One region of the Pantoea sp. X-Soil-OKNW-556 genome, then DNA from elsewhere that is predicted to be linked to it. Evidence: predicted binding sites of a transcription regulator. Region 1 holds the regulator's gene; each other region holds the start of a gene.
What was found. The regulator Fur, encoded in region 1, represses iron uptake genes when iron is present. The targets are predictions, from matches to a motif close to ATAATAATGAGAACNACTATCAA.
Positions count from the first base shown of each region.

Region 2: the regulator Fur is predicted to act here: its motif matches at 2,665-2,687, upstream of AC6I8T_RS21570 (TonB-dependent siderophore receptor).
Region 3: the regulator Fur is predicted to act here: its motif matches at 2,343-2,365, upstream of exbB (tol-pal system-associated acyl-CoA thioesterase).
Region 4: the regulator Fur is predicted to act here: its motif matches at 2,351-2,373, upstream of entS (enterobactin transporter EntS).

Region 1 is NZ_AP035990.1:1,264,470-1,268,813, reverse strand. It holds gene seqA (replication initiation negative regulator SeqA) at 1-235, opposite strand, end outside; gene ybfF (esterase) at 483-1,247, shown strand; gene ybfE (LexA regulated protein) at 1,416-1,691, shown strand; gene fldA (flavodoxin FldA) at 1,820-2,350, shown strand; gene fur (ferric iron uptake transcriptional regulator) at 2,707-3,153, shown strand; gene AC6I8T_RS05730 (hypothetical protein) at 3,211-3,606, opposite strand; gene glnS (glutamine--tRNA ligase) at 3,842-4,344, opposite strand, start outside.
Region 2 is NZ_AP035991.1:193,120-197,463, forward strand. It holds gene AC6I8T_RS21565 (helix-turn-helix transcriptional regulator) at 1-373, shown strand, start outside; gene AC6I8T_RS21570 (TonB-dependent siderophore receptor) at 428-2,620, opposite strand; gene AC6I8T_RS21575 (ABC transporter substrate-binding protein) at 3,258-4,154, shown strand; gene AC6I8T_RS21580 (amino acid ABC transporter permease) at 4,151-4,344, shown strand, end outside.
Region 3 is NZ_AP035990.1:3,807,042-3,811,385, forward strand. It holds gene AC6I8T_RS17665 (MFS transporter) at 1-860, opposite strand, end outside; gene exbD (TonB system transport protein ExbD) at 1,105-1,527, opposite strand; gene exbB (tol-pal system-associated acyl-CoA thioesterase) at 1,533-2,255, opposite strand; gene AC6I8T_RS17680 (TRAP transporter substrate-binding protein) at 2,599-3,576, shown strand; gene AC6I8T_RS17685 (TRAP transporter small permease) at 3,623-4,129, shown strand; gene AC6I8T_RS17690 (TRAP transporter large permease) at 4,145-4,344, shown strand, end outside.
Region 4 is NZ_AP035990.1:586,163-590,506, reverse strand. It holds gene AC6I8T_RS02625 (ATP-binding cassette domain-containing protein) at 1-341, opposite strand, end outside; gene fepG (iron-enterobactin ABC transporter permease) at 338-1,309, opposite strand; gene fepD (Fe(3+)-siderophore ABC transporter permease) at 1,306-2,262, opposite strand; gene entS (enterobactin transporter EntS) at 2,444-3,694, shown strand; gene fepB (Fe2+-enterobactin ABC transporter substrate-binding protein) at 3,689-4,344, opposite strand, start outside.

The DNA.
Region 1 (4,344 bases):
CATCGGAAAGTAACAGTTCACGTACCGCACGAACGCGATCCTGCGGACGGGCTTGCGTTGCGACCGGCTGGGCTTCTTTGGCCGCAACGGCGACAACAGCAGAGGTTGCAGGGGCACTCTGACCGGCAGTGAACTTCAGCATGCGGCGCAAAATTTCGGAGGCGCTTTCACCAATGTGCTGGGTGTGGCTGGCAATATAACGGTAGAGTTCTTCGTCAACTTCAATCGTTTTCATCTTTTTCCGTACGATTCTGGCAAATGACAGAACCACGCATTTCTGCAAAGGCCTTAGCAAAATCCTGCCGTGCAAAATGTGAGCGGGCTCTAACATGAGGATTATAAAGTTAAATCCCAGGCGGCCGATAGCGCTGGCATCGTTTCAGGGCAAAAGTCGGAATATGCCCTAATGCCCACCAGGTTGGCTCCTGAGCAGGTGGATTCATGATAACCTAAGCGAAGCTCACAACCGTAAGAACTTTGCCATGATTTTGAATGCCCGTCTGGAAACTGAACAATCTGCCCCTGATGCTCCTCCAATTCTGTTAATTCATGGCCTGTTTGGCAGCCTGGATAACCTTGGCGTGCTGGCGCGTGGCCTGCGCGATGCCCGTCCCACCTTGCAGGTGGATGTACGCAATCACGGTCTGTCCGCGCGCAGCGACGAGATGAACTATGCGGCGATGGCGCAAGATATCGTTGACACTCTTGACGCCCACGGCCTCGATCGTGTTGGCGTAATCGGCCATTCGATGGGTGGCAAAATTGCCATGACGTTAAGTGCCATTGCGCCGGAACGCATTGAAAAGCTGGTGATGATTGATATCGCGCCGGTGGATTATCAGACACGCCGCCATGATGAGATTTTTGCTGCTATCCGTGCCGTAAGCGCCGCGGGTGTGACACGTCGCGGTGAAGCCGCCGAGGTGATGCACACCCTGTTGGAAGAAGAAGGGGTCATTCAGTTCATTCTGAAATCGTTCCAGGATGGCGAATGGCGCTTTAATGTGCCGGTGCTGTGGGATAATTACGCCACCATTTCCGGCTGGAATGAGGTTCCTGCATGGCCACATCCGGCGCTGTTTATTCGCGGGAGCGAATCGCCTTATCTGGACAATCAACATCGTGATGCGTTGCTGCGCCAGTTTCCACAGGCGCATGCGCATGTCATCAGTGGTGCCGGTCACTGGGTCCATGCTGAAAAACCTGAGGCGGTTTTGCGCGCAGTTCGCCGCTTTTTTGTACTGTAAAAGCAAAAGCTTGCCGCAAAACGTTTAAGGTTGGCGTCGCAAGGAGTGCTGGAGTATGATGTCGCGCTAAAAATTTGCCGCGGATGATTTTTTCACCGTGGCTGGGCCGATAATGTATAAATTGCGCAGCGCCTTTCCGCCGTTCGCGCCCACTCAGTTTTACAAAAAATGGCAAAAGAACAAACTGACCGCACCACGCTCGATCTCTTCGCTGATGAGCGACGTCCCGGTCGCCCCAAAACCAGTCCGCTAACGCGTGACGAACAGTTGCGCATTAACAAGCGCAACCAGCTAAAACGCGACAAAGTGCGTGGTTTACGTCGCGTGGAGCTAAAAATGAGCAGTGAAGCGGTTGACGCGCTTAATACTCTGGCAGAGCAGCAGAACATCAGCCGTAGCGAATTGATTGAACAAATGCTGCTGGCGCAACTCAAACTGTCGTAACACACGCAGACCGCACGCAGGAACACAAAGTCTCGGCTTTACAAGTTCCGCCACTTTGCCCGGTCTGCTATCATTCGCTTAACTGTGCATTCAACCCATATATCAGGATTTAAGAGGTTACTTAACTCATGGCAATCGTAGGCATTTTCTTCGGCAGCGATACCGGCAATACTGAAAACATTGCAAAAATGATCCAGAAACAACTGGGTAAAGATGTGGCCGAAGTGCATGACATTGCCAAGAGCACCAAAGAAGATCTCGAAGCATTCGATATCCTGCTGCTGGGCATTCCGACCTGGTACTACGGCGAAGCGCAATGTGACTGGGATGATTTCTTCCCGACTCTGGAAGAAATTGATTTCAATGGCAAATTAGTCGCGCTGTTTGGCTGCGGTGACCAGGAAGATTACGCTGAATACTTCTGTGATGCTATGGGCACCATCCGCGATATCATCGAGCCAAACGGCGCGGTGATTGTGGGACACTGGCCGACCGAAGGCTACCATTTCGAAGCCTCGAAAGGTCTGGCAGATGACAAACACTTCCTCGGTCTGGCGATCGATGAAGATCGTCAGCCTGAACTGACCAACGAACGTGTTGATAAATGGGTGAAACAGATTTTCGATGAGCTGCAACTGAAAGAGATCATTGAAGCCTGATCCCCTGCCCTCCTCAATGTGGGCGCTGGCTCACATTGAGTTAAAGGAATTTCCTATAAAAATAATAGCTACTGTTTTTTAACTTTTTCCCGCAAATCTGTAGAATACCCGTAACGGTCATCCGCTTATTCCTCTGGCATCAGAATGAGGCTGAGTGAAATGGAAACAAAGACCTGCACGATCCCCGCCGGCGTTAGTGACATTTCTCCTTACAGCCACTGGTGATTTTCAGGACATTGCCTTGGTTTTCATTTCACTGCTTGAGTTCTATAATGAGACGCAAATGAGAATGCGCGTGATCGACATTCAAGGCCCTGCGCCGCAAGTGACTAGCTAAGTAACAGGACAATATCCGCATGACTGACAACAACTCCGCATTGAAGAAGGCTGGCCTGAAAGTCACGCTCCCCAGACTGAAAATTCTGGAAGTGCTTCAGGAACCCGAATGCCATCACGTCAGCGCGGAAGATTTGTACAAACGCCTGATCGACATGGGCGAAGAGATTGGTCTGGCAACGGTTTATCGCGTTCTTAACCAGTTTGATGACGCGGGAATCGTGACCCGCCATAACTTCGAGGGTGGTAAATCCGTCTTTGAACTGACGCAACAGCATCACCATGACCACCTGATCTGCCTGGATTGTGGCAAAGTGATCGAATTCAGCGATGAATCCATTGAAACCCGTCAGCGCGAAATCGCCACACGTCACGGTATCAAGTTGACTAACCACAGTCTGTACTTGTACGGCCACTGTGCGTTGGGAGACTGCCGCGAAGACGAGACGCTCCACGACAAGCAATAAAATGTGCTATGCAGTATAAAAAAACCGGTGCCTGGCACCGGTTTTTTTATGGCTGCTTCACTGCACCAGCGTTTCCTGTAAATAACGCCAGCGCGGAATTGAGGTACTGCAATCCAGCACCGCCAGTGAGATGCGGCTCTGGTTAGTGCCGTTCATCATTTGCAATTCGCGATACTGAATCGTCACTTCCTTGCTTTGTTGCGAGATGATGGCATGTTCGCTGGTGGCGATACGCATCCCTTCACGTTGACCACGCAGTTGACGGAACAGCACTTCCGTCGCATTGAAATCCAGTTGCTTGCCCTGCGGTGTCACCATTTTGAAATCCGGGTGAAAGTGCGAAAGGAACAATTCAATGCTGTCGTCGGTGCTATCCGACTGATTAAAAATACGTTCGATAAGTTGATGTAATACCACTACGCTGTGTTTGGCTTCCTGAGCGAGACTTGTCATTTTTTTTCCTTTATAACCCGCGGAGCAACGTCTGAGAGCGCATAGCCTACCTGAAAAAAAGTTTTTAACACTCGTAAATTGATTAATTATGTTAAAGTCAGATTAGTTGCAAATCCCGGTAACAAGCACGTTTCGCAAGCCACAGAATAAAAGATGGCTAAACTCAAATTACAGCCAATAAAAAAGGGCGATTTCTCGCCCTTTTATCAGGATATGGGGAAAACGACAAAAAGGATTAATCGCCGATTTTCGCCCAGGTATCACGCAAACCGACAGTACGGTTGAATACCAGCTTAGAAGGCTGCGAATAAACGCTATCTGCGCAAAAATAACCTTCACGTTCAAATTGATACGGCGCAAGCGCTACTGCATCACGCAGACCCGGCTCAACAAAACCTTGTTTGATTTCCAGCGAGTTCGGGTTGATGGTGGTGAGGAAATCCTCTGCCGCACCTGGGTTCGGTACACTGAACAGACGGTCGTACAGACGGAATTCCGCAGGCAGCGCATGGATCGCCGAAACCCAGTGGATCACACCTTTCACTTTACGGCCATCAGCCGGATCTTTGCTCAGGGTATCGACGTCACAGGTACAATAGATGCAGGTGATATTGCCTTCATCATCTTTCGCTACGCGCTCGGCACGGATCACATAAGCATTACGCAGACGGACCTCTTTACCCAGCACCAGACGTTTGTACTGCTTGTTGGCTTCCTCACGGAAATCAGCGCGATCGA
Region 2 (4,344 bases), on a different replicon from region 1:
CAATTTGGTTACATTATCATTGTATGTGAATAAGTACTTAGAAGCAGAAATGTATGATAATATAACAAAAAATAAAAATGATATTCAGGGACTTTTAATCGATACCCATGAAATGCTACTTCATCTCTATCGTGAAGAAAATGAGACGCCTACTGCTGAGGGGAATGCACTCTCAGCCCGCGAAAACGAAATTCTCTACTGGAGCAGTACTGGGAAAACCTACCCTGAAATCGCACGTATGTTGGATATTACGGTAAGTACGGTCAAGTTTCACATGGGTAAAGTTGTGAAAAAGCTCGGTGTGAATAACGCTAAACATGCCATCAGTCTCGCCATTGAACTCAACATCATTTCGCACCCGTCTGGCAAATAACTATCCACTTCAGAACAACCACCCTGTCAATATCCAACAGGGTGGTGGCATTCATCAAAACGACATCGTCACCCCTGCATAATAAGCCCGACCTGGCTCGTTATAGGTGGATGCGCCATCATTCTCACGATAAACCCGCTTATCAAACAGGTTGTTAATACCCGCGTTGGCACGCAGATTTTTGGTGATAGCGTAATTTACGTTCAGACCAAAGATAGAGTAGGGGCTGATTTCACGATTAGAAATGGCACCGGACTCGTTACGAATCTCAGCGTACTGGCGCGGTTTCTGACGACCGTACTGTGTCCAGTTGATATTGGCGTCCAGTTTGTCCGTGACCTGCCAGTCCAACTGCGAGTTGATGGTGAATTCCGGGATCACCGACAATGGGTTACCGGTCTTCTTACTTTCCGAACGGAACATATAGGTAGCGTTGGTACGCCACTCCAGCGTATCGTCGATCACCGGAATTGTCAGGTTGCCTTCCAGACCTTCAACAATGGCTTTGCCACCGTTTTCCCAGCGCAACACATTGTATCCGTTTGAGGTGTAGCCCACTGCCTCGTCACCCGCGACGATTTTATTTTTATAATCATTGCGGAACCAGGTAATACCGGCGGTGTAACCGTCATTATGGAACTCGATCCCGACTTCTTTATTGACGCTGATTTCAGGATCGAGATTTTCATTACCTAATAAATAGCAGCTTCCGGTAGAGATCCCCACCGGGCAGCCGTTGCCACGGGTCGAGAGCAAATAACCCTCCGTTGATTGATACAGATTCGGTGCTTTAAAGGCGCGAGCGATACCCGCTTTCAGGGTGAAATAATCACCCAGCCCCTGAGAAATATTCAGGCTCGGGCTCCAGTTAGCACCAAATTTATTGTGATAATCGAAACGCAGGCCGGGAATCACCTCAGTACTGTCGGTGGCGGCGATGTTATCTTCAAAATAAAGCGAACTAATGGTGGCGCTGTTTTTACTGCTGCGTGAGGCTGGGTCACCCGAAACGCCATCAATAATCACACCTGATGCATCGGTCGCGGTCATGGAAGCGGGGTCATTCAATTCATCACGATTCCATTCGGCACCCAATGTCATGGTTTGATCAACCAGCAATTCAACCGGGAAGTTAATCTCACCCCCCGCGCGATAACTTTCGAGACGGCTGGTTGCGTAGTCATTGCTGTTGATCATCCCTTCAACGCGACCGGTCGAACCTTCCTGCAAGCGGGTGTTGTTGGTCTTCTCATAATTAAAATTGAGCTTAGACGTACCCCAATCCCAGATGCCGTTGTAAGTTACACCATAACTCTGACGATACATGCGGTTGGTTTCATCACCATAAAGTGACTCGACCAAACCATTCGGACTGATATTGCCGTTGCTGTATTGCGTATCACCCGCATAAATATTGCCCTGGCGGCTATAGCCATAGCTGAAATCAACAATTTGTAGCGGGGTGATTTTCCAGGAAAACACCGTGTTGATGTCTTTATTACGCACACCTTCTCGGCCTGCCGCGTAGGAACCGTTTTCCGCGGTATTGATGTTGTAAGCGTCGGCATCCGTTTTATTGATGTTGCCATACAAACGCATGGTCAGCGCATCTCCGGCTAACGGTCCGCTCAGGCTGAAGTTGGCGCGCTTAGTCGCACCTTCTTTATCATCTTCCGGCTGATTGGTGAACAATGACAATGAGCCGTGCCAGTCGTTAGTCGGGCGTTTGGTAATGATATTCACCACGCCACCCGCCGCTCCTGAGCCGTAGCGTGATGCTGCCGGACCACGGATGACTTCAATGCGCTCAACCATTTCAGCGGGCACCCAGTTGGTATCACCGCGTGTATCTCGCTCGCCGCGCCAGCTATACCGTACTGAGTTACGCGAGGTGACAGGGACACCATCAATCATAATTAAGGTGTTCTCTGGTCCCATGCCACGAATATCGATCTGACGGTTATTGCCCCGGCTGCCACTGGCGCTGTTACCGGTGAGATTCACGCCGGGCATCTTACGAATAATGTCGGACAAATCGTTAACCGGCGGACTTTTCTGGATGTCTTCCGCCGTGATGGTTGAAACACCCGGCTGTTGCTTCAATTCCTCTTCCGCCGTGACGATCATTGATTCATCGTCAGCCAGTTTTTCGGTTGGCTCCTCATTGGCAGCATAAGCTGACGTACTCAGCAGGCTGGCCAAAAACAGCGCGACAGGTCGCTTTTGGCTACATCTGGTTACATTCACTTAAGATTTCTCCCTGATATGTTAACGTTTGTAAGCAAATGCGCATGATAATGAGAATAATTCTCATTGTATATATTGAGTAAGGAATCTCCCTGATTTCTCCTTAATTGCTTAACATTCGTTCGATTCGCATCAGGGGAGGGGTATTTAATTACAACATACTGAAGGATGGGAAAATTCCCGGCGTTGCTGATAAATATCGCGCTGTTCTGAGTCAATTGTGCTGCGGAGAAATTTTATCAGGCACTCACGGTTATTGGGTGATGGATGTTTGTCCTCACGCGTTTTGCAATCGCTTAGAAAACATGGTTATGTCTAAGAATAAAAAGAGAGGTGAGTGCTGCATTTGTAGCCCATTGATTCTCTGCCAAAATCCCTGTAATTCCGCTGCTGACCACAACTTCGTGTCTCCTCCGACTCACTGAAAAAGTCTATTGCCAGATTTCGGCAATAGATATCTGTTTTTCGCATTTGTGATCCCTGCATATATTCACAGAAAATGACCACGGGACATTACGAGGATGAATAAACCCGTAAGGCACAAAATAAATGTGGCTTATGAGGTGAACAATACATCGCTACCTCCAATGCCTTTTCCCGCTGGGGAAACATTTTAAATATCAGGAGAAAGGTTCCAGTGAAATTCGCAAAAGGAATGACCCTTTTCGCACTTGCTCTGAGTGCGCACACCACGTTTGCCGCTGAACAATCTGTTCCCACCGACAGCTCAGTCCATGTTAAAGCCGATCCGGCGCTGAAAAGCCTGTTACCTGCGGATATCGTGAAACGTGGCTACATTGTTGCCGGAACCAACCCCAACACGCCACCGACCACCTTCTATAAAGAAGACAACAAAACTCTGGCCGGTCGTGAAATCGACATTATGAATGCGGTAGGTGAGCGCCTCGGTATCCCGGTGCACTGGCAAGATACCGGTGGCTTCGACAACATCATTCCTGGCCTGAAAACCGGTCGTTATGATGTCGCGCTCTCCAACATCAACGCGACTAAAGCGCGTACTAAACAGGTAGATTTCGTCAGCTACTACAATGCCAGCCTGCTTGGCATCATCTCGCAGAAAGACGCCAATATCGCCCCTTTCAAATCCTTTGATGCCGTGTGCGGCAAAGAAGTGGGGGCGGGTTCTGGCACCACTCAGGTAACCCGTCTGGAAGAAGCCAGCAAAGCTTGTGAAGCCGCGGGCAAACCGCCAATCAAAGTTTCGGTCTTCCCGGACCGCCCGGCTGGTGTTCAGGCGGTGGTGAGTGGACGCGTGCCGATGTTCCTCGGTCCGTACGAAGGTCTGCTGTGGCAGGTTAAAGTCATCAAACCTTTGACCATGAGTGGTGAGATCAGCGTAACCGACTACCCGGTTTCCGTTGCCTTCCCGAAAGAGTCTGAACTGGAACCGGCTGTCCAGGCGGCCCTGAACTCATTAATCAAAGATGGTAGCTACAAGAAAATCCTCGACAACTGGGGGATTGGATTTGGTGCTGTGACCGAAGCTAAACGTAATGACGAGATCTTTAAATGAGTGATTTTCAGGACCACACCGACGATCTGAAAATCGTCGGCAAACGCTACTACGGACGCTGGCTGAGTGCGCTGGTGGTACTGTTGTGCGTCGTGGCGATGGCGCACTCCATGATCAACAACCCGCGTTTTGAATGGGGGGTGATTGCGGAGAACTTCACCGGCCCCTCCATTTTGCAGGGCGTCTTGAT
Region 3 (4,344 bases), 2.5 Mb from region 1:
GAAAGACCGACAAACAGCGTTACCAGAAAGCTATCTTTATCGCTCATCATCAGCACGGTTTTGCCGAATGTGGGGGTAAATGCGGTGATCATATAGAACATCACCGTGGTGGTGACCACCATCAGCATACCGGCTAACACCAGCGCCCAGTTCTGTCCCACCGAGCGCATAATCTGACGCATGGTCGGATGATGTTTACGCTGACTGAAGGCTTCAGTCTCCTCCAGCATACGGCGAATCCAGAACAGAAACGGTACGATCAGACAGCCAATGACGAACGGAATACGCCAGCCCCAGTCAGTCACCGCCTCTTTTTCCAACAGGTGGTTCAGGCCCAGTCCCAGCAGCGCCGCGAAGATAACCGCCACCTGCTGGCTGCCAGATTGCCAGCTAACGTAGAAGCCTTTACGCCCTTTCGGGGCCACCTCAGCCAGATACACAGACACGCCGCCCAATTCAACACCGGCGGAAAAACCCTGCAACAAACGACCAATAAGAATCAACACCGGTGCTGCCGCCCCAAGGGTGGCATAGCCTGGCACCACCGCAATCGTCAGCGTACCCAGCGCCATAATACCGAGGGTGACCAGCAAGCCTTTGCGGCGGCCATGATGGTCAATGTAGGCACCGAGCACAATCGCCCCTAACGGACGCATCAGGAAGCCTGCGCCAAAGGTCATCAGCGTCAGCATTAATGACGCAAACGGGTTATCACCGGGGAAAAAGGTTTTTGCAATCGCGGTCGCGTAATAACCAAACACCATGAAATCGTACATTTCAAGGAAGTTGCCGCTGGTTACGCTAAAGATAGTTCTGGCACCGCTCTGCGATGACTTTTGTAAAGAAGAAGGTGAGCTCATAGGATTTTCCAGTGTCTTCCATGCGGGGATGTCCCTTTTATCGTGACGTCTCCCTGATGAATGTGATCCAATTCACCATTGCACTTTACAAAAGCAGGGTTATACGTAACCAAACATTAACAAAGTTGATCCGCAGGATAATTGCCCGTTAATCCGCCTGATTCGTGGTTTTCCTTTTTGGTCGTCCATTACGCCCATAACAAAAAGGGCGCCCATTAGGGCGCCCTCATAACTTTCAGTGAAACTACTTCTTCACCGTTTCCATACCCATCAAGCCAATCTTCAGATATCCGGCTTCACGAAGTTGGTCCATCACCGACATCAGGGTTTCATAACTTACTGATTTGTCAGCCTGGAAGAAGATAGTGGTTTCTTTATTGCCTTCCGTCTGCGCCGTCAGCGCATTGACCAGCGTCTCTTTGGTGACCTGATCGTTGCCGATATAAACCTGGTTATCTTCTTTAATCGACAAATAAACCGGTTTTTCCGGACGCGGCTGCGGCGCACTGGTGGAAGCGGGCAGATTGACGCGAACATCCACGGTTGCCAGCGGCGCGGCCACCATAAAGATGATCAGCAGAACCAACATCACGTCGATAAACGGCGTCACGTTGATTTCATGCATTTCGCCATCGCTTTCCAGGTCGTCGTTTAAACGCATCGCCATCGCAATTACCCTACGCGCAGTTTCTGTGCGGCAGCCGGACGAGCCACTTCGTTAGTCACGTTTCCCAGGTCAAGGTCACGGCTTTGCAGCAGCAGCACCTGCGCCGCCACATCACCGAGCGACGCTTTGTAGCTGGCAATCATACGGGCAAATACGTTGTAGATGACCACGGCAGGGATTGCAGCGACCAGACCAATCGCGGTCGCCAGCAGCGCTTCCGCAATCCCAGGAGCGACCACCGCGAGGTTGGTGGTTTGCGTCTGTGCGATGCCGATAAAGCTGTTCATGATGCCCCATACCGTACCGAACAGGCCGATAAACGGAGCAACCGAACCAATGGTGGCGAGGAAACCGTTACCGCGGCCAGCATGACGGCTGAAAGCGGCAACACGGCGTTCCAGACGGAAGCTGGTACGCTCTTTAATACCATCGGTGTCTTCGACACCGGCTGAAAGTTCCAGCTCGTTCTGTGCATCGTTAAGTAACACGGCGCTGTGGCTGTTACCCTTGAAGCTGGCGGCAGTGCTGGAGGCGTCATCTAATGAACGCGCATCACTCAGGGCGAGATGTTCGCGTTTCAGTCGGCGCTTGGCTGAACTCAACTCAGCAAACTTACCAAAGAAGATTGCCCAGGTGACCACAGAGGCCATCAACAGGCCAATCATGACCACCTTTACCACGATATCGGCATGATGATACATGCCCCAAACGGAGAGATCCGTCTGCATCAAATCACTGGCTACCACGCTGCATCTCCAACTTCAATTGCATAGTTCACGATCGAGCGCCGGATCATAACAAATTAGCGGGCCGAATTGATAGTAGTTCTCATTACTATTTACAAACGAAAAGTGCGTTTTTCCACCACAGTTTCTTTCGATTGTGAGCAGGTTTTATAAATGTGACGCACCGTATAAAATTATTAAAACATCGTTTCAAAATGTGATGCATTTCATTCAATCAACATCTGCCCACTTTTTCACCACACGATTTTCATTATTCTGAGCCAGCCCTGCCTTTTAACGGTGCCGTTGCACTGTCCGATTTCGCTACCTCTTGCTGGAGCAAAAAATGACGCTGAAAAAAAGACTACTCGCAGTTTCGTTGTCCTCCATGATCGCCCTGCTGGCCTGTAATGCGCAGGCCAAAGTCCTTAAGGTGGCGGAAGTGCAGCCCGCCGGTTATCCCACCGTGGTCGCGCTGGAGCATATGGGGGAGAAACTGAAACAGGCCACCGATGGTCGTCTGGAGATGAAGGTGTATGCCGGTGGCGTGCTTGGCGATGAAGATCAAACCTTACAACAGGTTCAACTGGGCGCGATTGATATGATCCGCGTTTCGTTGGCCCCGGTGACCACCATCGCGCCGGAAACCAGCGTGCTTACCCTGCCCTTTATCTTCCGCGATGAAGATCATATGCACAAAGTGCTGGATGGTAGCGTAGGTGAGCAGATCGTCGATAAATTCAATAAAGATCCCAACACCCGCATGGTGTTTCTCGGCTGGACCGATGCCGGGACGCGCAACATGATCACCAAAAAGCCGCTGACTAAGCCTGAAGATCTGCAAGGTATGAAGATCCGCGTGCAGAACAGCGCCATCTCGCTTGCCACGCTAAAAGCAATGGGCGCTAACCCGGTAGCGATGGGCGTCAGCGAAGTGTTTAGCGCCATGCAAACCGGCGTGGTGGACGGCACTGAGAATAACCCACCGACCTTTGTCGCCCATAACTACCTGCCCGTAGCGAAGTACTACACCCTCACCGGCCACTTTATTCAGCCAGAGATGATCCTGTTCTCCAAACCGGCGTGGGATCGCCTCTCTGCTGACGATCAGGCGTTACTGAAGAAGCTGGGCAAAGAAGCTCAGGATGAGGAACGTCAGTTGTGGGCCAGCTACACCCAGCAATCGATTGAGAAAATGAAGGCCGGAGGCGTCACCTTCCAACAGATCGATCGCGACTACTTTGTCAAAGCTACCCAACCGGTACGCGATCAGTTTGGCGGCAAGTATCAGGATCTGATGACACAGATCGCCGAGGTGAAATAACCCCCCACGCCGCGCGCAGGCGTGGCGTTTCACTCAGGATCCAATTATGAACGCATATTCCCGGTGGATGGATCGGTTGTACCTGCTGTGCATGTGGGTGGCGGCGGCAGCGTTGATGATCATGGTAGCGGTCATTCCCGTCGGCATCTTTGCGCGCTATGTATTGAACAGCGCGCTCTCATGGCCAGAGCCGGTAGCCATTATCTGTATGATCATTTTTACCTTTGTCGGCGCGCCGGTCGGCCTGCGGGCCGGCACCCATATTTGTGTCTCTATGTTGACCGATCGCTTGTCACCTGGCGGCCAAAAATGGGCGCTGCTGTTGTGTAACCTGCTGTTAATCGCCTTATGTGTGGTGCTGTTCCGCGCCAGCTACAACCTGTGTGCCGCGATGTGGATTCAGCCGCTGGCCTCACTGCCCAATGTCACCTATGGCGAAATGTATTTACCGATCCCGATTGGCACCGTTTTTACCCTACTGTTTGCCCTGGAACGTCTGCTGAATGGCGACCAGAGCCAGCGCCCAATCGTCACGCTTGGCGGCACCCACTAACCTCGGAGCATCGTGATGGACGCATTCATCCTGATTGGCAGTCTGATTCTGTTGCTGTTGGTCGGCTTTCCGGTTGCTTTCGCGGTCGGGTTTAGCGCCTTTATCGGTGCCTGGTGGATTGACCTGCCGCTTGAAGCGGTGGTGATTCAGGTGACCAACGGCATCAATAAGTTTTCGTTACTCACCATCCCGTTCTTTATTCTGGCAGGCGCAAT
Region 4 (4,344 bases), 680 kb from region 1:
CCGAACAGCGCCTGATGTGGATAACGTCCACGCGCCACCAGCTCAGTGACGCTGATGCCTGCCGGGGCGTTAGAACTTTGCGGCAGCAGGCCCAGGCGGCGTGCCACCTCTTTGGTGGGATAGCGCGCAATGGCTTCTCCGTCCAAAAACACCTGACCTTTTAACGGCGTATTCAGACGACTCAGGGTGCGCAACAGGGTTGATTTGCCACAGGCATTCGGGCCGATAATCACCGTCAGTTCCCCTTCCGGGATCGCCACCGACAAATTTTCTGCCACCACTTTTTTGTCGTAACCCAGCGTCAACCCTTCGCCATAGAGACGACTGGAGATTTCGGTCATTGGCGTCGTGCCTCCCGCACCAGTAAAGCAATCAGATAAAGGCCGCCGATGCTGACGGTAATCACCCCCACCGGCAATTGATAAGGTAAGAACAGATGCTGGGCTGCGAAATCGGCAGCAATCAGCAACAGCGCACCACACAATCCGGCCAGCGGCATGCCGCCGCCGAGACGGCGCGCAATCTGCGGTGCCAGTAGCGCCACAAAGGAGATCGGGCCGACCAGCGCCGTTGAAGCAGCGATCAGCACCACGCCAAGCAGCATCAACCACAGGCGGCTACGCTCCACCGGCACGCCAAGGGCGCAGGCGGTGTCATCCCCCATCTCCAGCAAACGCATCCGGCGGGCCAGCAGCGCCACCAACAGCAGCGCCAGCAGTAACACCACGATCACCGGCGGCGTTTTTGTCCAGGTAATACCGTTCAGCGAACCGGCGCTCCACAGACCGGCGCTGAGGGCAGCATCCAGCGAAGCGCTGATAATCAACCAGCTGTTAAGCCCCATCAACAACGCGCGCACGCTGATGCCGACGATAATCAAACGGAAAGTTTCCACGCCGTTACGCCAGGCAAACAGGTAAACCAGCGCGGCAGTGGCAATGCCGCCAATCATCGCAGCAGCCGTCATCGCCGAGGCGTTTTGGTTGAACAACACCAGCGCCACCAGCACACCGCTGTAGGCACCGGTGTTAAAGCCAAGAATATCCGGGCTGCCTAATGGATTACGCAACAGTGACTGGAAAATCGCGCCGCTCACGCCCAACGCTGCGCCAATCAGCAACGCCATCAACACGCGTGGCAGACGCCACTCCAGCACGATCAGTTTGATATTGCTGGCACCCTGCCCCAGCATCACCTGCCAGATTTGTTCACCGCTGACCGGCAGAGCACCCCGTGTCATCGCCAGAAACGCGAGCAATCCGCAACCGAGCAGCAACCAGAAGGTATGAAACATGACGCGCCGGGTCATACAACACCTCGCGCGAGTTTGCGCCGCACCAGTACAATCAACATCGGTGCTCCCAGCATGGCGGTGACGATAGAAACGCGCAGCTCACCTGGCACCAGCAGGCGACCAATAATATCCGCCGTTAACAGCAGGATCGGCGTCACCAACGCGGTAGCAGGCAGTAGCCAGCGATGGTCATTCCCCACCAGCCAGCGCGCCAGATGCGGCGTCATCAACCCAACAAACGCAATCGGTCCAACCGCTGCGGTGGCTGCACCGCACAGCAGCGCAATCGCCAGCAGCCCCAGTACCTGGGTACGGGCCACGCGCGTACCCAGCGCGGTCGCCATATCGCCGCCCATACTCAGGCTGTTTAACGCTTGCGACAAACAGAAAGCCACCACGCTTCCGACGGCAACGGCTGGCCACAGGGTACGCAGGATGCTGAAGTCGCGAATATCCAGCGAACCACTGTGCCAGAAACGCAGGTGATCATAGATGTCAGGATTGAGCAGCGAGATGCCTGAGGTCAGCCCTTCCAGTACCGCGCTTAACGCGACACCGGCCAGGGTTAAACGCACCGGATTGACGCGCCCGCCACCTATCGCGCCGGTCATCGACACCAGCAATGAAGCCAGTAGCGCACCGCCAAAAGCAAAACCAAGCCATTCGGACGGCGCATTGGCACCAAAGCATGCCACCCCCAACACCACGGCGAAACTGGCTCCGGCGTTGACACCAAGAATACCGGGGTCAGCGAGTGGATTACGCGTCAGGCTTTGCATTAACGCGCCGGCCAGCCCCAGAGCCACGCCCGCCAGCAATCCGGCCAGGGTACGCGGCAGACGCGCCTCGCGAACGATAACGCAATCCGCACTACCACAGGTGGTGGTCACGGCATGATAAACATCGGAAAGAGAGATGGATTTTGCCCCCAGCATTAAACTCAGGGCAATAAGGAGCACCAGCAGCATCCCTGATCCTGCAAGTGCGCGAGTCTGGTGCATAGCGTTATGAACCTTTAATGATCAACGTAATCGCGTGCGTAGGGTAAATGTGATAATGATATTTGTTATCGTTATTACTCGTATTTGTCTATGTTATCATGACTCGCCTCGCGGAAGATGAGGAAAATTGGTGCAAAAAGGCGAAGAAATGAACAAACCCTCCCACTTTATCGATCTCTCCCTGCTTAAATCCCATCCGGCGTTTCGCGCGGTATTTATCGCCCGCTTTATCTCGATTGTCGCACTCGGCATGTTGGCGGTGGCGGTGCCGGTACAAATTCAGCAGATGACAAAATCCCCCCTGCTGGTTGGACTCGGCGTTACGGTAGCCGCCTGCGGCATGTTTATTGGTTTGCTAGCCGGCGGGGTACTGGCCGATCGTTATGAACGTAAGAAACTGATTTTATTCGCCCGCTCGACCTGTGGTCTGGGCTTTGTCGGACTGGCGATCAACGCGGCGTTGCCTGAACCCTCACTGACTGCGGTGTATCTGCTGGGGCTGTGGGATGGCTTTTTCGGTGCGATTGGCGTCACCGCGCTGTTGGCCGCGACTCCGGCGCTGGTCGGACGCGAGAATTTGATGCAGGCGGGCGCAATTACCATGCTTTCGGTACGTTTCGGCTCCATCCTGTCACCGGCGATAGCCGGCATGGTGATTGCCAGTGGCGGCGTGGTATGGAACTTCATCCTCGCGGCGCTGGGGACCTTACTGACCGTGCTGACCTTACTAAAACTGCCGATGCTACCTCCGCCACCACAGCCGCGCGAGCACCCCCTGAAATCGCTGGCAACCGGTGTGCAATTTATTTTTACCACGCCTTTGGTGGGGATGGCGGCGTTGATGGGCGCACTGGTGACGCTGGCGAGCGCGATTCGCGTGCTCTATCCGGCGCTGGCTCCGCATTGGGAGGTGAGTGCCGACCGACTGGGATTGATGTTCGCTGCCGTGCCTTTGGGTGCCGCAATCGGCGCTGTCACCAGTGGTCGGTTAGCACAGGCCGCACGTCCCGGTTTATTGATTCTCAGTAGCGCTATCGCCTCATTTCTGGCGCTCGGGCTGTTTGGCCTGATGCCAGACTTCCCCCTCGCGTTGCTCTGCCTGGTGGCGTTTGGTTACTTCAGTTCCATTACCAGCCTGGTGCAGTACACCCTGATTCAGGCATTAACCCCTGATGCGCTGCTGGGACGTATTAACAGCTTATGGACGGCACAAAACGTCACCGGGGATGCGCTGGGCGCGGCGCTGATTGGCGGGATCGGTGCCTGGCTGTTACCTCAGCAGGCGGCCGCGGTGTTTGGCTTTGCTGCCACCCTGCTGGGCGTGCTGATGTGGCTGGTGATGGGATCGTTACGTCGCTATCAACCGCCAGCCGTAACGCTGGCGGAAGAAGCATCATGACTTCACAAACAGTTTTTCCAGGCGAGCCAGCAGGTTGCTGGCGCTGAAGTAATCAAGGCGGAAGCTGTCAACGCCCATTGCATAAACCTGTTGCTGCGTCACGGCGGCGTTTTGTGCGAGGAACGGATTAGCCAGCACCGACTGACGGGTTTTGTCATCGCCAGCAAATAACAGGAAGCTGTGTCCCGTCAGGCCGCTGGCAACGTTTTCACCCGCGAGCTGAATGATGTCCTTGCGCTGTCCCATGCTGTGGCTTTGTTGAATATTGGCCGGGGGCATCGCCAGGGTGAAGCCCAGTTGCTGCAACAATTTGCCCTGCGCCGATTCAGCGGTCCACAAATTCACCGCGCGTCCATCGCCATTCCACACCAGGGCGGAAACCGGCTGCGGCGGTAATGTGATGGCTTTTTTCAGCGCGGCCTGACGATCGGCAAAGGCTTTAATATGCTGCGCCGCTTCGGTTTCATGACCGGTGGCCTCACCGAGCAGCGTCATCAGGTCCTGCCAGCTTTTATCGTCGTAGTTAATCACCAGCGTCGGTGCAATGGCAGAAAGCTGACTCACCAGCTTGATGGCGGAGTCGTTGCCCGTGGCGCTGACGATAATCAGATCCGGTGCTTCGGCTGCCACCGCTTCAGCGTTGGCTTCAC